Linked DNA regions of Ramlibacter pinisoli. The protein of the gene in region 3 interacts with the protein of the main gene of each other region in a pairwise test. Links are inferred from orthologs where the notes say so. Each region holds a gene or a part of one and is shown on either strand. Other genes may lie near its edges. The genes, in order: GON04_RS17065, glnK and glnL.

Region 1 (5,960 bases), on a different replicon or contig from region 3:
CGCCGTTCCGGTCGACAAGGTGCTGGCGATCTACACCCAGTGGCAGAAGCCCGAGGACCTGAATCCGCTGCGCCTGAAGACCATCGCGCACTTCTTCGAGCACTACAAGGACCTCGAGCCCAACAAGTGGGTCAAGGTGCTCGGCTGGGAAGGCCCCGAGTCGGCTCGCCAGGAAGTGCTGGACGGGATCGCCAACTACCAGAAGGCGCACGGCGCGAAGGCCTGAGTCCCCTCGGTCGGCACGCATGAAGAAGGCCGGGTTCGCCCGGCCTTTTGCATGGCGAGAGTCGCTCAGGCTGGCTCGCGGCGGAACGGCGAGCGGTCCTGCAGGTGGTCCAGGTACTGGCCGATGCCGGCGCCCTCGCGCTCGAGGAACCGCTCGACGGCGTCGGCGAACGCCGGGTGCGCGAGCCAGTGCGCGCTGTGCGTCATCACGGGCATGAGGGCCCGGGCCATCTTGTGCTCGCCCTGGGCGCCACCCTCGAAGCGCGGGACGCCGTGCTCGATGCACCACTGGAGCGGCTGGTAATAGCAGGCCTCGAAGTGCAGGCAGTCGACGCGTTCGAGCGCGCCCCAGTAGCGGCCGTAGGCCACGTCCGGACGCCCGTCGGGGCCGTTGCCCAGGGCGATGAGGCTGCAGGCGATGTCCCGGCCCGCGCGCTGCGCGATGAACAGCAGCCAGTTGTCGGGCAGGTCCCGCGCCATGGTGCGGAAGAACGCCCGCTTCAGGTAGGGCGGGTTGCCGTGCTCGCGGTAGGTGCGTTCGTAGCAGCGGTAGAAGAAGTCCCAGTCGGCCTGCCGGATCTGCGCGCCGTGCAGTGCCCGGAAGGTGACGCCCGCCTCCTGCACCTTGCGCCGTTCCTGCCGGATCTTCTTGCGCTTGTCCTGCGCCAGGCTGGCCAGGAAGGCATCGAACGTGGGCCAGCCCTGGCTCATCCAGTGGAACTGGACAGTGTGCCGGGCCATCAGGCCCGCGGCCTCGCAGGCGCGCACGTCGGCGTCGGACAGGAACAGCAGGTGCAGCGACGACAGCTCCTGCTGCCGGCACAGCTGCACCAGCCCCTCGGCCAGCACGCGCCGCGCGTTGTCGTCGCGTGCCAGCAGGCGCGAGCCGGGCACCGGCGTGAACGGCACGGCGACCAGTCCCTTGGGGTAGTAGGCCAGTCCGTGCTGCTCGTGGGCGTTGGCCCAGGCCCAGTCGAACACGTACTCGCCGTAGGAATGGCTCTTGCCATACAGCGCGCAGGCCGCCAGCAGCGTCCCGCCGCGCCGCAGCGTCACGAAGCTGGACTGCCAGCCCGTCTCGGGCGTCGCGCTGCCGCTGTCCTGCAGGGCGCACAGGTACTCGTGGCGCATGAACGGCGTCGGCGCGTCCTGCTGCGCGAGCAGTTCGTTCCAGTCCCGCGCCGGGATCTCTGCCGGCGAGGCGTGCATGCGGATGACATAATCGTCCGGGTCGTTTTTCACTGCTGACAATGGCCCTTCACATCTGCATCGCCCAGCTCAACTTGGTAGTGGGCGACATGCCGGGCAACGCGCAGAAGATCATCGACGCCGCCCGCCACGCCTACGCGCAGGGCGCCCGTCTCGTCCTCACCCCGGAACTGTCGATCTGCGGCTATCCCGCCGAAGACCTGTTCCTGCGGCCGGCCTTCATCGCTGCCTGTGATGATGCCGTCAAAACGGTGGCCCGCGAGCTGGCGGGGTTGGAAGGCCTGCATGTGGTCGTCGGCCACCCCGTCGGGGGCGACGTGCGCAGCAAGTCGGTGCAGGTGCAGCGCCGGCTGAACATGGCCAGCGTCCTCAAGGAAGGTCGCGTGCTCGAGAGCTACGCCAAGCGCGAGCTGCCCAACTACCAGGTCTTCGACGAGCGCCGGTACTTCACGCCCGGGCGCGGCACCTGCGTGTTCGACGTCGAGGGCATCAACGTGGGTCTGCTGATCTGCGAGGACGCCTGGTTCGACGAACCGGCGGCGCTGGCGCGCGAGGCCGGGGCCGAGATACTGGTGGTGGTCAACGCGTCTCCCTTCCACGTCGGCAAGGGCGGTGAACGCGTCGCGCGCATGGCCGACCGGGCCCGCGCCGTGAACCTGCCTCTGGTGTACGCGCACCTGGTGGGCGGCCAGGACGAGGTGGTGTTCGACGGGGGCTCGTTCGCCCTCGCCGCCGACGGGGAACTGGCGGGACGCGCCCCGTCCTTTCGCGAGACCCTGTTCGACGTGACGGCCGACCGCACCGCCGGCGGTGTGACGCTCGCCTCCACCCTGGCGATGGCGCGCGAGCCCGAGGCCGATCTCTGGGACGCCCTGGTGCTGGGCGTGCGCGACTACATCGGCAAGAACGGCTTTCCCAGTGTGCTGCTGGGCCTGTCGGGCGGCATCGATTCGGCGCTGGTGCTGGCGATCGCGGTCGACGCCCTGGGCAAGGACAAGGTGCGCGCGGTGATGATGCCGTCGCCCTACACGGCCGACATCTCCTGGATCGACGCCCGCGACATGGCGGCGCGGCTGGGCGTGCGCTACGACGAGATCTCCATCGTGCCCCAGTTCGAGGCCTTCAAGGCCGCGCTCGCCGGCGAATTCCGGGGCCTGCCCGAGGACGCCACCGAGGAGAACATCCAGGCCCGCATCCGCGGCGTGCTGCTGATGGCCCTGTCGAACAAGTTTGGCAGCATCGTGCTGACCACCGGCAACAAGAGCGAGATGGCCACCGGCTACTGCACGCTGTACGGCGACATGGCGGGCGGGTTCGCCGTGATCAAGGACGTGCTCAAGACCTCGGTGTTCCGGCTGGCCCGCTGGCGCAACGCGAACGACCCGTACGGCACCGGCGCCAACCCCATTCCCGAGCGCATCATCACCCGGCCGCCCAGCGCGGAACTGCGGCCCGACCAGACCGACCAGGACAGCCTGCCGCCCTACGACGTGCTGGACGCCATCCTGGCGCGCTACATGGAGGACGACCAGGGCGTCGACGAGATCGTGGCCGAGGGTTTCGACCGCGCGGTGGTCGAGCGGGTGGCGCGCCTGGTGCGCATCAATGAATACAAGCGCCGCCAGGCGCCGGTGGGCATCCGGGTCAGCCACCGGGGCTTCGGCAAGGATTGGCGCTATCCTATTACCGGCAAGTTCAGAGCGTAGGGGACACAGAGCACATGAAGCAGATCACCGCCATCGTCAAACCGTTCAAGCTCGAGGAGGTGCGCGAGGCGCTCGCCGAGTGCGGCGTCACCGGGCTCACCGTCACCGAGGTCAAGGGCTTCGGCCGCCAGAAGGGCCACACCGAGCTCTATCGCGGGGCCGAGTACGTGGTCGACTTCCTGCCCAAGGTGAAGGTCGAGGTGGTGGTCAAGGACGACGACGTCGAACGCTGCGTCGACGGCATCGTGAAGGCGGCCCGCACCGGCAAGATCGGCGACGGCAAGATCTTCATCACCAGCATCGAACGCGTGGTGCGCATCCGCACCGGCGAGGCCGACGAGTCGGCCATCTGAGCCGACGGCCGCCGCAGCGCGGCCTCAGATCTGGCTGAAGTCCGACGGCGCGCCGGCGCCCAGGGAGGCATCGACGATGGCCTCGAGCAGTGCGGGCGCTTCGCTGCCCACCCGCACCAGGTCCATCTGCCAGTCGTTCATGAAGCCCTTGTTCACGCTTTCGCCGAGGAAGGCCAGCAGGGGCTGGTAGTAGCCCGCGGTGTCCAGGATGCCGACCGGCTTGTCGTGGTAGCCCAGCTGGCGCCACGTCCACACCTCGAAGAGCTCTTCCAGCGTGCCGATGCCGCCGGCCAGCGCCAGGAACGAGCCCGCCCGCTCGGCCATCATCCGCTTGCGGTCGTGCATGGTCTCGACGATGTGCAGCTCGGTCACGTCGCGCTTGGCCCACTCCTTGTCGACCAGCGCCTGCGGGATGATGCCCACGACGCTGCCGCCGGTCGCCATCGTGGCCTGCGCCACCGTGCCCATCAGGCCGTTGGTGCCGCCTCCGTACACCAGCTGGCCGCCGCGCTCGCCGATCCAGCGGCCGACCTCGCGGGCGGCCCGCACGTAGGGCTCGTCGACGCCGTTGCGCGAGCCGCAGTAGACGCAGACGGAAAAGGGCGGGGCGCTCATCCGGCGAACCTTTCGACGATGGCGGCGGTCCAGATGCCCAGCGCCAGCAGCAGGGCCAGCAGGACGGCGGCACTGCCCATGTCCTTCGCCCGCTTGGACAGGTCGTGCCACTCCGGCCCGATGCGGTCGACGACCGCCTCCAGGCCCGTGTTGAGCAGCTCGACGATCATCACCAGCAGGACCGAGCCAGCCAGCAGCGCGACCTGGACCCATCCGCGGCCGATCCAGAACGCCAGCGGCAGCAGGACCAGCGCTGCCATGGATTCCTGGCGGAAGGCGGTCTCGCCCCAGCCGGCGCGCAGCCCCTCCAGCGAATAGCCGGCCGCGTGCCAGACGCGGCTCAGGCCGGTTCGCAGCTTCTGCGGATTGGCGGGTGGCAGGGCATCGGGGCGGCTGGACATTCCCCGATTTTCCACGACTCGGGTGGAGGTCAGCGCTTGGGCAGCGGCGGAGCCGCCACGAGGCGCGTGCCGGCTAGCGCGTCGTGCCAGAACTGGCGCTGGGGGTGGAAGCGGCTCAGGATGGCCCAGACGGCGACCCAACCGGCCACGATGACCGCGTCCTGGGCGCCGGGCAGGTTGAGCGGCGCCAGCGCGGCCAGCGGCGGCAGGAACCAGAGCCAGCAGCAGATGTAGCGCAGCACCGCACGGCCTTGCGACAGCGGCCGGCCGGCGGTGTCGACCACCCGGATGTGCCAGGTCTTCATGGCCAGGGTCTGGCCGCGACTCCAGAACGCCGCGAAGTAGATGCCGAACACCACGAACAGGAACGCCTGCAGGAGGGGGCGGCGGGAGTCCATGCCGCTGCGCACCTGCGCCAGGGTGCTGAACAGCCAGCCGGCGACGAAGACCACGGCGAACAGCAGCATGCCTTCATACAGCCAGGCCGCCATGCGGCGGGGCAGCGGCGGCGCGGTGAGGTCGGGGGCGATGGGGGCGGGCGCTGCCGCGCTGCCGGGGTGCTTCGGCGATTCGGTCATCCGGGCAGGGAAATCAGTTGGCCTGGGGGCCTGGCACGCCATGCGGCGCCGGCTGGTGCGGCGGATGGGCTTCCGCGAGCGGGCCGGCGACGATGCGCGGCGCCTTGGCGTCGGCGCTGCCGCGCGGCACGTTGGCGAGCTTCTGGGCTGGCACGGGGCGCACGGCCGCGGCGGTGGGAGGGGTCTTGCCGCCGGCGCCGGCGGCAAGCTTGTGCTTTTCCTCGGGCGACAGCGCCTGGTAGGCCTCCCACTTGGCCTTCTTGTCATCGGGCGACAGGCCCTTGGCCTCGCCGAAGTTCAGGCGGGCCTGGGTGCGCTGCTGCGGGCTGAGGGCGACCCACTCGGTCATGCGGCTGTGGAGCTTGTCCTGCTCGGCCGGGGGGAGCGCCCGGTAGTTGCCGGACATGGCGATCCACTTGCGCTTCTGCGGCTCGCTGAGCGTGGGCCACTGGGCGGCCAGCGGCTTGAGCGCCTGCTGCTGGTCGGCCGTGAGCTCGGTCCAGGCAGGCTTGGTGTCGACGGCGCGCGACACCGGACGGCCAGCTTGCGGCCGCGGTGCGGCAGGCGCCAGGGCTTGCGGGCCGGCCGATGGCTGCGGTTGCTGGGCGGCGGCCGGGCCGTGCCAGGCCACGGCGGCTCCCAGCACCAGGCTGGCAGTCAGGGCGAGCAGCGGGAGCCGGCGGTCGACAGCCGGGAGAGGGGAAGCGGGGTGGCCCTGCATGCGCGAGCCCGCCTTCAGTCGCCGGCCTTCAGGAATTGGACGAAACCGGGGTCCGCGTAGGCGGACGGGGGCAGGTCGTCGATGAGGAGGGCGGCGTCGACGTCGGCCAGCTCCCGTGCCCGGCGCTCGTTCTGGACGACGTGGATGGTCAC
Region 2 (5,932 bases), on a different replicon or contig from region 3:
CCGGTTGCCGGCCGCGTCCCAGTCCCAGGCGCGCACGGCATGGGCCTGGGTGTCGGCCCAGTAGACGGTGTCGGCGGCCGGCGACCAGGCCAGCCCGTTGCCGGTGGTGGCCTCGCCGGCCAGCCGCGCCAGGGCCGCGCCGGCCTCCAGGCTGAACAGCTCGGCGCGTGCCGCATGCTTGGGCTCGAACAGCGTGCCGGCCCAGAAGCGGCCGCGCGGGTCGGCCTTGCCGTCGTTGAAGCGCGTGGTGGCCGCGTCGTAGGGCGCCGGCTGCAGCAGCTCGAGGTCGCCGCCCCAGCGGCGCGCGCGGTAGATGCCATCACGCAGCGCGACCACCAGCCCGCCGCTGCGCGCCGGCGCGATGCAGCCGGGATCCTGCGGCACCGGCCAGCTGTCCACGCGGCCATCGGCCGGGTCGACCCGCCGCAGCCGGCGGCCGGGGATGTCGATCCAGTACAGCCGCCGCTCGTGCGGGTGCCAGAACGGCGACTCGCCGAGCTGGTCGGCGGCGTCCACCACGGGCTGCCAGCGCTCCATCACGTGCTCCGTCGAAGTGAGCGGCGATTCTGCCCGCAGCGTCTGCCGATGAGTCCCGCCGCGGGCGACGAGTCGCTACCATGGACCACCGATGACTGCCTCCAGCCCTCCCGAAGCCCGCCTGCTGCGGGTCGAATCGGCCCGCTATGCGCTGCTGCGCCGCCTGGCCGCCGGCATGCGCCACCAGCTGGTCATGCACCTGCAGCCGATCGGCATGGTCACCGAGGTGATGGCGCGCCGGCTGCGCCAGCCCGAGCCCGACCTGGCCCAGTTGCACGACGGCGTGCACAAGGTCAACACCTATTCGCGCGCCGCCGTCGACGCCTGCCTGGACGTGATCACCTGGCTGGCGCCCGACCCGGCCGCCACGCTGTCCGTGGACGCCGCCGCGAAAGAATGCCTGGAGCTGCTGCGCAGCAACCTGAGCTTTCGCGGCTTTGCCCTGCGCAGCGAGGTGCAGGCGCTGCCGCAGCCGGTGGGCCGCACGGCGGTGCGCATGCTGCTGGCCGGCAGCCTGCTCGCCCTCACCGACGCGGCCAAGGCGCCCGCCGACCTGGTGCTCAGCGCCACCGCCGACGAGTACGCGGCCCGCCTCACGATCGAGCTGCGCCCCAGCCAGGCCGACGTCCCGCCGGCCGGCGATCCGCCCTACCGCGCCCTGCGCTGGGAAGAGATCGACGCCATGGCCGACGCCGAGGACGTCCGCATCGAGCGCACGCCCACCTCCGTCACCCTGACCTTCAACGTCCTGGAATAAGCGCTGGATTCAGCCAGGCCGGCGTAGCCGGCGAGCCGTTCGCGCGGAATGCATTGCAGCGCGAACACCCTTTGACCCTGATCCGGCTCCGCCGGTCCAGGGTCAACTGTTTGTAGAGCCACTCGCGAAACGCGCAGCGTTTTGCGAGTGGCGCCCAAAAAAAAGGCCCGCCGAAGCGGGCCGAACATCCAAAGGAGACTCTTGCTTGACAAGCCTGCCTCGGCGCTGCCGCCGCGGCAGCCCGATCAACGGTTGTAGGCGGATTCGCCGTGCGAGGAGATGTCGAGGCCTTCGCGCTCTTCTTCCTCGGTGACCCGCAGGCCGACCACCAGGTCGACGATCTTGTAGGCGACGAAGGCCACCACCGCCGACCAGACGATGGTGGTCAGCACGCCCTGCAGCTGGATCCAGACCTGGCCGCCAATCGAGTAGTCGGGGTTGACCTTGTTGGCCACGTAGTCGTACACGCCCATGCCGCCCAGGGACGGCGAGGCGAACACGCCGGTCATCAGCGCGCCCAGGATGCCGCCCACGCCGTGCACGCCGAACACGTCCAGCGAGTCGTCGGCGCCCAGCAGGCGCTTGAGGCCGTTGACGCCCCACAGGCAGACCAGGCCGGCCAGCAGGCCGATCACGATCGAGCCCATCGGGCCGACGAAGCCGCAGGCCGGGGTGATGGCCACCAGGCCGGCGACGGCGCCGGAGGCGGCGCCCAGCATCGAGGCCTTGCCCTTGGACAGTGCCTCGCCCGAGATCCACGACAGGGTGGCGGCGGCGGTGGCCAGCAGCGTGTTGACGAAGGCCAGGGCGGCGACGCCGTTGGCTTCCAGGTTGGAGCCGGCGTTGAAGCCGAACCAGCCCACCCACAGCATCGCGGCGCCGACCATGGTGAGGGTCAGGCTGTGCGGCGCCAGGGCTTCCTTGCCGTAGCCCACGCGCTTGCCGATCACGTAGGCGCCCACCAGGCCGGCGACACCGGCGTTGATGTGCACCACGGTGCCGCCCGCGAAGTCGAGCGCGCCCTTGGCCCACAGCCAGCCGGCCGCGGCCGTCACGGTGTCGAGCGTCTTGGCGTCGGTGATGGCGTCCGGGCCGTCCCAGTACCAGACCATGTGGGCGATCGGCAGGTAGCTGAACGTGAACCAGATGACGCAGAACAGCAGCACGGCCGAGAACTTGATGCGCTCGGCGAAGGAGCCGACGATCAGCGCGCAGGTGATGGCGGCGAAGGTGGCCTGGAAGGCGACGAACGTAAGCTCGGGGATGACCACGCCCTTGCTGAAGGTCGCGCCCACCGAGTCGGGCGTGATGCCGGCCAGGAACACCTTGCTGAAGCCGCCCATGAACGGACTGCCACCGGTGAACGCCACGCTGTAGCCGTACAGGGCCCACAGCACGTAGATCAGCGCGGTGACGACGAACACCTGCATCAGCACCGACAGCATGTTCTTGCTGCGCACCAGGCCGCCGTAGAACAGGGCCAGGCCGGGGATGGTCATGAAGATGACCAGGGCGGTGGCCACGGTCATCCAGGCGGTGTCACCCTTGTTGGGGACCGGCGCCGACGCCGCGGCTGCGGCGGGTGCCGCGGCGGCAGCGGCCGCGGCCGGCGCAGCCGCCGTGCCTGCAGCGGGAGCGCTCGCATCGGCGGCGGGAGCGGCCGCGGCGGCCGGCGCGGCAGGGGTCTGCGCCAGGGCCGCCACGCTGCCGCCGAGGAGACCCAGCCCGAGGGCGAGGGAAGCGAGTAGCTTTCTCATGGTTGTCTTTTCCTCAGTTGACTGCTTAGAGAGCGTCCTTGCCGGTCTCGCCGGTGCGGATGCGGACGACCTGCTCGAGGTCGTAGACGAAGATCTTCCCGTCACCGATCTTGCCGGTGCGGGCGGCGGCCTCGACCGCCTCGATGACGCGCTCGACGAGGTCGTCGGCGACCGCGGCTTCGATCTTCACCTTGGGCAGGAAGTCGACGACGTATTCGGCGCCGCGGTACAGCTCGGTGTGCCCCTTCTGGCGGCCGAAGCCCTTGACTTCGGTCACGGTGATGCCCTGCACACCGATGCCGGACAGGGCTTCGCGCACTTCGTCCAGCTTGAAGGGCTTGATGATGGCGGTGACGAGTTTCATGCTTGCTCCAGGGCCTCGGAAGGCAGGGTCAGAAAGTCTTGCCGACCGACAGCACCAGCCCGGTCTTGCCGGCGGCCTTGGTCGCGCTCAGGTCGGTGCCGGCATAGCCCTTGTGGGACGTGCCGACGACGGCAGCGGTGAACATGTAGCCGCTGAAGTCCTTGCCCACGCTCAGCTTGTAGTCGCCGACGCTCTTGGGCAGGCTGGCGCCGCCGACGTCGCTGGTCAGCGTGAACTGGCCGTTGTTCTTCAGGGTCAGCAGGCCGTAGTGGGCGCCGACGATGAAGCCGCTGAAGTCCTGGCTGTACGACAGGTCGAGGTAGGTGGTGCCCTTGGTCGACGACAGCGCGGTGCCGCCGATCTCGCCGGTCACCGTGGCGAGCTGGAAGTAGTCGTCGATCGCGTAGTACAGCTTGCCGGAGAAGGGGCCGTAGGACAGGCCGGCGTAGATCTCCTTGTTGTCGATCTTGGTCCCCAGGCCGGTGGTGGCGGCGGTGTCCTTGCCGCTCTTCGGGTAGTAGTAGTAGATCGCGCCGAGGTCGTAGCCCACGCCGCTGAACTCGCCCTTGTAGCCGCCGTAGAAGTCCATCTCGAGGCTGGCGCCGTTGTACAGCGTGTCCTTGACGTTGGAGTTCCAGTTGCCGACATAGAAGCCGGACTTGTGGGCGATGTCGAACCCGCCCTGCAGCGCCGGGCCGTAGTTGGTCTGGGTGAAGCCGCGGAACCGGTAGTCGGATGCCAGCGTCACGTTGCCCGTGACCGTCCAGTCGGGCTCGGGCGCCTTCGTCTGGGCGAAGGCGGCGCCCGACAGCACCAATGAGGACAGCAGCACGGTGGTTTTGAAATTCATGGGGTTCTCGCTCCGTCTTGGTAAAAAAAGGTTGCTGGCGACCCTCTAAGCAGGACGCGTGCCAAATGTCACAAGGGATGGCGCGACTGTCGGCCGGGCCGTGCCGCGAGCCGTTGCAGGGCCTCGGAGACGGCTCAACCAGCCGTTTTGCACCGTCCGAGTGCGTTCTTGTTTTTCCTGGCGTGCACCACGGACAGCCACGCACCCAAACAGGGAGGGACCTGGCATGAGCTTGTCTTTGGTGCGCAGCCGCGCACTGCTGGGGCTCGAGGCCGCGCAAGTCACGGTCGAGGTGCATCTGGCCTGCGGCCTGCCCAGCTTCACGCTGGTCGGGCTGGCCGATGTCGAGGTCAAGGAGGCGCGCGAGCGGGTGCGCTCCGCCCTGCTGACCTGCGGCCTGGACTTCCCGCACGACCGCCGCATCACCGTCAACCTGGCGCCGGCCGACCTGCCCAAGGACTCGGGCCGGTTCGACCTGCCGATCGCGCTCGGCATCCTGGCCGCCAGCGGCCAGCTCGACGGCGCGGCCCTCGACGGCTTCGAGTTCGCCGGCGAGCTCTCGCTGTCCGGCGAATTGCGGCCGGTGCGCGGCGCGCTGGCCATGAGCCTGGCGCTGCGCGCCGGCGCCAGCGGCACCCAGCTCGTGCTGCCCCCCGGCAGCGCGGAGGAGGCGGCACTGGTGCCGGGCGCGCGGGTCTGGCGCGCCGCCCACCTGATGGACGTGGTCGGGCGCTTCCAGCCCGGCGCCGCGGCGCCGCCGGCCGGCTGGCAGGCGGTGCGACTGGAGCCGCCGGCCGGCCAGGCCCGCCACGCCGACCTGGCCGACGTGAAGGGCCAGGCCGCGGCCAAGCGGGCGCTGGAGATCGCGGCGGCGGGCGGCCACGGCATCCTGCTGGTCGGCCCGCCGGGCTCGGGCAAGTCGATGCTGGCGCAGCGCTTTGCCGGCCTGCTGCCGCCCATGTCGGTCGACGAGGCGCTGGAAAGCGCCGCCATCGCCAGCCTGGCCGGCCGCTTCGAGCTGGCCCGCTGGGCGGTCCGGCCGACCTGCAGCCCGCACCATTCGGCCAGCGCGGTGGCGCTGGTGGGCGGCGGCTCGCCGCCGCGCCCGGGCGAGATCTCGCTCGCCCACCGCGGCGTGCTGTTCCTCGACGAGCTGCCGGAGTTCCCGCGCGCGGCGCTGGAGGCACTGCGCGAGCCGCTGGAGACCGGCCACATCACCATCGCCCGGGCCGCCCGCCGGGCCGAGTTCCCGGCCCGCTTCCACTTCATCGCCGCCATGAATCCCTGCCCGTGCGGCTGGCGCGGCGCGGCCCACCGCAACTGCCGCTGCGCTCCCGACCAGGTGAGCCGCTACCAGGGCAAGCTGTCGGGGCCGCTGCTCGATCGCATCGACCTGCACGTGGAGGTGCCGGCCCTGGGGCCGCAGGAGCTGCTCGGGGCGCCGCCGGGCGAGCCGTCGGCGCAGGTGCGCGCACGCTGCGCGGCCGCGCGCGCGCGCGCGCTGGCGCGCCAGGGGGTGGCCAACCAGCGGCTGGAGGGCGCCGACATCGACACCCACGCCCGCCTGGACGGCGCGGCGACGGCCTTCCTGCACCACGCCGCCGGCCGCCTGGCCTGGAGCGCCCGCGCCACCCACCGCGTGCTCAAGGTCGCCCGCACGGTGGCCG
Region 3 (6,140 bases):
GTGTACGGCGTGCAGTGGCGCAGCTGGCCCACGCCGGATGGCGGCCAGATCGACCAGATCGCCGAGGCGGTGAAGACCATCCGCACCAACCCGGATTCGCGCCGCATCATCGTCAGCGCCTGGAACGTGGCCGACCTGCCGAAGATGGCGCTGGCGCCCTGCCACGCGTTCTTCCAGTTCTACGTGGCGGACGGCAAGCTGTCGTGCCAGCTGTACCAGCGCAGCGCCGACATCTTCCTGGGCGTGCCGTTCAACATCGCCAGCTACGCCCTGCTCACCCACATGATGGCGCAGCAGTGCGACCTGGGCGTGGGCGACTTCATCTGGACCGGCGGCGACTGCCACATCTACAGCAACCACGACGAGCAGGTGCAGCTGCAGCTGTCGCGCCAGCCCTTCCCCTACCCGGTGCTCAAGATCCACCGCAAGCCGGCCTCCATCTTCGACTACCGCTTCGAGGACTTCGAGGTGCAGGAGTACCAGTGCCACGGCGCCATCAAGGCGCCCGTGGCGGTATGAACAGCCCGGCCGCCGCCAAGGCCCAGGGCACCGCAGCGCGCCGCGCGCAGGGGATGCGATGACCACCGCGACGCTCGGCCTGATCTACGCCCGCGCCGCCAACGGCGTGATCGGCCGCGACGGCGGCCTGCCTTGGCACCTGCCCGAGGACCTGGCCCACTTCAAGGCCGTGACCCTGGGCGCGCCGGTGATCATGGGCCGCAAGACCTGGGATTCGCTGCCGCCGAAGTTCCGGCCGTTGCCGGGCCGGCGCAACATCGTCGTGACGCGGCAGGCGGATTGGACCGCCGGCGGGGCCGAACGGGCCGCTTCGCTCGAGCAGGCGGTCGCTCTGTGCCACGATGTGCCGCGCGCCTGGGTCATCGGCGGCGCCGAGCTGTATGCGCAGGCGGAGCCGCTGGCCCAGGTGGCGGAAGTCACCGAGATCGACCAGGCGTTCGACGGCGATGCCCGGGCGCCGACGCTGGGGCCGGGCTGGCGGGAAGTGTCCCGCGCCCGTCACGTCGCGGCCTCGGGGCTGGCCTACAGTTTCGTCACCTACCACCACGCCACCCACGGAGGGCACTGACATGTCCGGAGCCGGTTTCCACGTCCACGGTCCCCACGACCACGAGCTCGAGCACGCCACCCACCACGCCGCCGAAAGCCACGGCGCCGGCGGCATGGTCAACCAGGTCGCCATGTTCACGGCCGTCATCGCCACGGTCGGCGCGATCTTCGCGTACATGGGCGGCGCCACCCAGGCCAATGCCGGGCTGTACAAGAACAACGCCGCGATCAAGAAGACCGAGGCGTCCAACCAGTGGAACTACTTCCAGGCCAAGAGCACGAAGCAGTCGCTGGCCGAGGTGTCGCGCGACCTCGCTCCCACGGAGGCGGACAAGGCCAAGTACCAGGCCAAGATCGACCGCTACGAGAAGGAGAAGAAGGAGATCGAGACCGAGGCGCGCAAGATCGAGGATGACGCCAAGGCCTGGGATGCGAAGAGCGATGCCCAGATGCACGAGCACCACCGCTGGGCGCAGGCCACCACCGCGCTGCAGGTGGCGATCGCGCTGGCCGCCATCGCGCTGCTCACGCGCAAGAAGTGGCTCGAGTGGGGCATGTTCGGCATGGGCGCGATCGGTGTCGGCATCGGCGCGCTGGCGCTGCTGCACATCTGAACCGCGCATGAAGATCACGACCTGGAACGTCAATTCGCTCACCGCGCGCCTGCAGCACGTGCTGGACTGGCTGGCCGCCAACCCGGTCGACGTGCTGTGCCTGCAGGAGCTCAAGCTCACCGACGACAAGTTCCCGCTGGAGGCGATCCGCGCCGCCGGCTACCCGCACTGCGCGGTGTTCGGCCAGAAGACGTACAACGGCGTCGCCGTCCTCAGCCGCACCGAGCTGCGCGACGTCGCGAGGAACATCGCCGGCTTCGAGGACGAGCATTCGCGCGTGATCAGTGCCACGGTGGACGGCCCGTCCGGTGCGCTGCGGGTGGTGAACGGCTACTTCGTCAACGGGCAGGCACCCGGCACGGACAAGTTCGCCTACAAGATGAACTGGCTGGGCGCCCTCAACCAGTACGTCTGCGGTGAACTCCAGCAGCACCCGCACCTGGTGCTGCTGGGCGACTTCAACATCGCCCCCGAAGACCGCGACTCGTTCGACCCGGACGGACTGCGCGACACCATCCACCACACCCGCGAGGAGCGCGAGCACTTCCAGAAGCTGCTGGGCCTGGGCCTGTGCGACAGCTTCCGCCTGTTCGAGCAGCCGGACAGGAGCTACAGCTGGTGGGACTACCGGATGCTGGGCTACCAGAAGAACCGCGGCCTGCGCATCGACCACGTGCTGGTGAGCGAAGCCCTCAAGCCGCAGGTGCGGGCCTGCACCATCGACCGCACGCCCCGCAAGTGGAAGCAGCCCAGCGACCACGCGCCGGTGACGATCGAACTGGGCTGACGAGCGGGCCCTTCCCCGCGGCGCAGGACGCCCTCACGGAGCGGGAAACGTCCTGACTCCCAAACCCCACTGATCTGCCCCCCTCCCCCTCGGGGGAGAGGGATGGGGAGTGGGGGTTCCTGCCTGGGTCTGCGGTCTTTCGGCTATTCCAGCCCCAGTTCCTGGATCTTTCTCGTGATGGTGTTGCGGCCGATGCCCAGCTTCTGGGCCGCTTCGATGCGGCGGCCGCGGGTGTTGGCCAGCGCCGTCAGGATGAGGCGCGACTCGAAGCGGCGGGTGAGCTCGTCCCAGACGTCGTGGCGGCCGGCGACCAGCAGCTCCATGGCCTCGGCCTCCAGGCCGCTCTCCCAGGTGCCGGCCGGGCCGGCCGGCGGCAGGTTCGCCGGCGCCAGGGCGGGCGCCTCGCCGGCGGGCCGGACCAGGTCGGCCGGGGCGGCGGCGCGCGGCGCGGTTTCGGCGGCGCCGGCCACCTCGGGCGGCAGGTCCTTGGGCTCGATCAGCTGCGCGGGCGCCATGACGGTGAGCCAGTGGCAGATGTTCTCGAGCTGGCGCACGTTGCCGGGGAAACCGAAGCCGGTGAGCCGGACGACGGCGGCGTCGGAGATGCGCTTGGGTTCCACGCCCAGCTGCTTGGCCGAGGCCTGCAGGAAGTGGCGCGCCAGCATCGGGATGTCCTCGCGCCGCTCGCGCAGGGCAGGCAGGCGCAGCCGGATGACGTTCAGGCGGTGGAACAGGTCCTCCCGGAACGCGCCTTCCTTGACGCGCTGCTCCAGGTCCTGGTGGGTGGCCGCGATGACGCGCACGTTGGCCTTGACGGCGTTGTGGCCGCCCACGCGGTAGAAGTGCCCGTCGGACAACACGCGCAGCAGGCGCGTCTGGAGGTCGAACGGCATGTCGCCGATCTCGTCGAGGAACAGCGTGCCGCCCTCGGCCTGCTCGAAGCGGCCGCGGCGCATGGTCTGCGCACCGGTGAAAGCGCCCCGCTCGTGGCCGAACAGCTCGCTCTCCAGCAGGTCCTTGGGGATGGCCGCCGTGTTGATGGCGACGAAGGGGCCGGTGGCACGGGGTGAATGCTTGTGCAGCGCGCGCGCCACCAGCTCCTTGCCGGTGCCCGACTCGCCGGTGATCATGACCGTGACATTGCTCTGGGACAGCCGGCCGATGGCGCGGAACACGTCCTGCATGGCGGGCGCCTGGCCCAGCATCTCGGGCGTGGCGGCCATGCGCTCCTCGGCCACCTCCTCGCGCTGGCTCTCCTCCACCGCGCGCCGGATCAGCTCGATGGCCTTGGGCAGGTCGAACGGCTTGGGCAGGTACTCGAACGCGCCGCCCTGGAACGCCGAGACGGCGCTGTCCAGGTCGGAGAAGGCCGTCATGATGATGACGGGCAGCCCCGGGTGCTTTTCCTTGACCTTGGAGAGCAGGTCCAGGCCGCTGCCACCGGGCATGCGGATGTCGCTCACCAGGATCTGCGGGCCCTGCTCGTCGTTGGCGCTCTCGAGGGCCTGCAGCACCTCGCGGGCATTGGTGAAGCTGCGCGTGGGCAGCTCTTCTCGCAACAGCGCTTTCTCCAGCACGAAGCGAATGGATTGGTCATCGTCAACGATCCAGATCGGCTTCATGGAGCTTGTGGTCACCTCAGGTCATTCCGTCAACTAGGGCAGTGGGATGAGGATCTTGAAATCCGTCCTCCCCGGGACACTGTCGCATTCGATCAGCCCATGGTGCTGCTGAACGAAGGTCTGCGCGAGCGTGAGACCCAACCCCGAACCGCCCTCCCGTCCCGATACCAGCGGGTAGAAGATCCGGTCCTGCAGGGACGGGGGCACGCCAGGCCCGTTGTCGATGACATGCAATTCCAGTGCCAGTCGGTAGCGTTGCTTGCCGAAAGTGACCTGCCGCGCGACCCGGGTGCGGAACACCAGCTCCGCGTCGCCCGCCGCCATGCGCTCGGACAGCGCCTGGCAGGCGTTGTGGGCGATGTTCAGCACCGCCTGGATCAGCTGTTCGCGGTCGCCGCGGAATTCCGGCAGCGAGGTGTCGTACTCGCGCACGACCCGCAGCCCGCGCGGGAACTCGGCCAGGATCAGCGAGCGCACGCGCTCGCAGACCTCGTGGATGTTGACGTCGCCCACCACGTGGGGACGGCGGTGCGGTGCCAGCAGGCGATCGACCAGGGTCTGCAGCCGGTCGGCCTCGTGGATGATGACCCGCGTGTACTCCTTCAGGTCGCGCGACTGCATCTCCATCTCGAGCAGTTGCGCCGCGCCACGGATGCCGCCCAGCGGGTTCTTGATCTCGTGCGCCAGGTTCCGGATGAGCTCCTTGTTCGCCTGCGCCTGGTCCATCAGGCGCTCCTCGCGCTCCTGGCGGGCCTGCTGCTCGAGCGGAAGCAACTCGATGACGATCTCGCCGGGGCGGTCGGTCTGGGCCACCACCACGTGCACCGGCAGCGGCTCGGCGCCGTGCCGCAGCAGCCAGGCGTCGTAGCGCAGCGCCGCGAACTCGTTGCTGCCGGCGCCTTCCAGCGCGGTGCGCAGCAGCTGCGGTTCGGTGAAGCAGGCGGGGAAGCTCGACCCCTCGATGGTGCGGCGCGAGGTGCCGAGGGCGTCCTCGAGGGCGGCGTTGGCGAACAGCACCGCGCCGTCGTGGGCGACCACCGCCACCAGCGTGGCGAGCAGGTCGAAGGCCAGGAACCGCGCCTGGACGGAAGGGGGCGGCGTGGAGGCGGGTGCCCGGCGGCCCGGCGTCACTTGGCCGCGGGCAGGCGGCCCAGCTCGCGCTGGATGCCGGCGATGTCGCTCTCGTTGCGGGCCAGGCTGGCCTTGAGTTCGGCCACCCGATCGAGGTACTTCTGGTAGTTGCGCGCCTCGGGACCCTGCTTCTCGGGCTCGCCGTTGTTGTATTCCTTCTGCAGCTCGGCCTGGCGGGACTGCGCCTTCTTCAGTTCGGCCTCCAGGATCTGGCGGGCGTCGGAATCGCGCGCCTTCTGCTCGGCCGAATCGAGGCGGTTGCTGCCGGCCGCCGGCACCGCGGTTGCGACGCGGACGGCATTGGCGTTGCCGTTGACGCGGGTGCCCTCCACGACGGTGACGTTGCCGCCCTCGACCAGCTTGCAGCCCTGCGCCTGCGCGTGATGGGCGTCGTTCGTGTACGTGTTGCCGCAACGCCAGATGCGGCTTTGCGCGTGGGCCGGCAACGCGGCGGCAAACAGGGCGACGAGCGAGAGGGTGAGGGCCGGATTCATGGGAGGTGCTCCTTGCACGGGTGGGCGCAAGACGGTCTGCCAGTATGGCTGAACTGATCAGAATGTCCAAGCAACCCCATGATTCGCAACGGAAAATCGCCCGCGGGGGCGCGCCGGCGACAGCGGCGTCGCGCCGAGGGAACGGCGCCGTGCAGTGCCCGGGCAAGGGGCGGGCCCGGAAACGAAAAAGGGACGGCGCGGGCCGTCCCTTTTCTGCGACAGACTGGCTGGATATCCAGCCCGCCGGCAGCCGTCAGAGGCTGTAGTACATGTCGAACTCGATCGGGTGCGTCGTCATGCGGAAGCGGGTGACTTCCTGCATCTTCAGCTCGATGTAGGCATCGATCATGGAGTCGGTGAACACGCCGCCCTTGGTCAGGAACGAACGGCCCTTGTCCAGGTACTCGAGCGCCTGGTCGAGGCT

What was found.
Region 1: the proteins of glnL (region 3) and GON04_RS17065 interact in binary tests that used the Escherichia coli proteins (3 or more experiments, as listed by UniProt). The link is inferred for Ramlibacter pinisoli from one-to-one orthologs.
Region 2: the proteins of glnL (region 3) and glnK interact in binary tests that used the Escherichia coli proteins (3 or more experiments, as listed by UniProt). The link is inferred for Ramlibacter pinisoli from one-to-one orthologs.

Annotation. Positions count from the first base shown.
Region 1 is NZ_WSEL01000009.1:529,384-535,343, reverse strand. The notes cover bases 2,037-4,823. They hold GON04_RS17065 (P-II family nitrogen regulator), read left to right. Parts: upstream 2,037-3,154; coding sequence 3,155-3,493; downstream 3,494-4,823. Other genes in these bases: GON04_RS17050 (RDD family protein), read right to left, coding at 4,539-4,823; GON04_RS17055 (diacylglycerol kinase), read right to left, coding at 4,105-4,509; GON04_RS17060 (LOG family protein), read right to left, coding at 3,518-4,108; GON04_RS17070 (NAD+ synthase), read left to right, coding at 2,037-3,140. Also shown: ppa (inorganic diphosphatase), read left to right, coding at 1-226; GON04_RS17075 (GNAT family N-acetyltransferase), read right to left, coding at 292-1,434; more of GON04_RS17070, read left to right, coding at 1,476-2,036; more of GON04_RS17050, read right to left, coding at 4,824-5,087; GON04_RS17045 (DUF3106 domain-containing protein), read right to left, coding at 5,101-5,808; GON04_RS17040 (DUF3619 family protein), read right to left, coding at 5,823-5,960. UniProt on the Escherichia coli protein: P-II indirectly controls the transcription of the glutamine synthetase gene (glnA). P-II prevents NR-II-catalyzed conversion of NR-I to NR-I-phosphate, the transcriptional activator of GlnA. When P-II is uridylylated to P-II-UMP, these events are reversed.
Region 2 is NZ_WSEL01000002.1:172,786-178,717, reverse strand. The notes cover bases 1,747-4,505. They hold glnK (P-II family nitrogen regulator), read right to left. Parts: upstream 3,416-4,505; coding sequence 3,077-3,415; downstream 1,747-3,076. Other genes in these bases: GON04_RS00870 (YifB family Mg chelatase-like AAA ATPase), read left to right, coding at 4,492-4,505; GON04_RS00875 (TorF family putative porin), read right to left, coding at 3,444-4,265; GON04_RS00885 (ammonium transporter), read right to left, coding at 1,747-3,051. Outside these bases: GON04_RS00895 (SMP-30/gluconolactonase/LRE family protein), read right to left, coding at 1-537; GON04_RS00890 (hypothetical protein), read left to right, coding at 629-1,294; more of GON04_RS00885, read right to left, coding at 1,540-1,746; more of GON04_RS00870, read left to right, coding at 4,506-5,932. UniProt on the Escherichia coli protein: Involved in the regulation of nitrogen metabolism. Regulates the activity of its targets by protein-protein interaction in response to the nitrogen status of the cell.
Region 3 is NZ_WSEL01000003.1:925,250-931,389, forward strand. Bases 3,174-6,140 are described here. They hold glnL (nitrogen regulation protein NR(II)), read right to left. Parts: upstream 5,223-6,140; coding sequence 4,125-5,222; downstream 3,174-4,124. Other genes in these bases: ntrC (nitrogen regulation protein NR(I)), read right to left, coding at 3,174-4,091; GON04_RS05635 (hypothetical protein), read right to left, coding at 5,219-5,716; glnA (type I glutamate--ammonia ligase), read right to left, coding at 5,970-6,140. Outside these bases: GON04_RS05605 (thymidylate synthase), read left to right, coding at 1-519; GON04_RS05610 (dihydrofolate reductase), read left to right, coding at 578-1,087; GON04_RS05615 (DUF4337 domain-containing protein), read left to right, coding at 1,089-1,682; xth (exodeoxyribonuclease III), read left to right, coding at 1,690-2,469; more of ntrC, read right to left, coding at 2,613-3,173.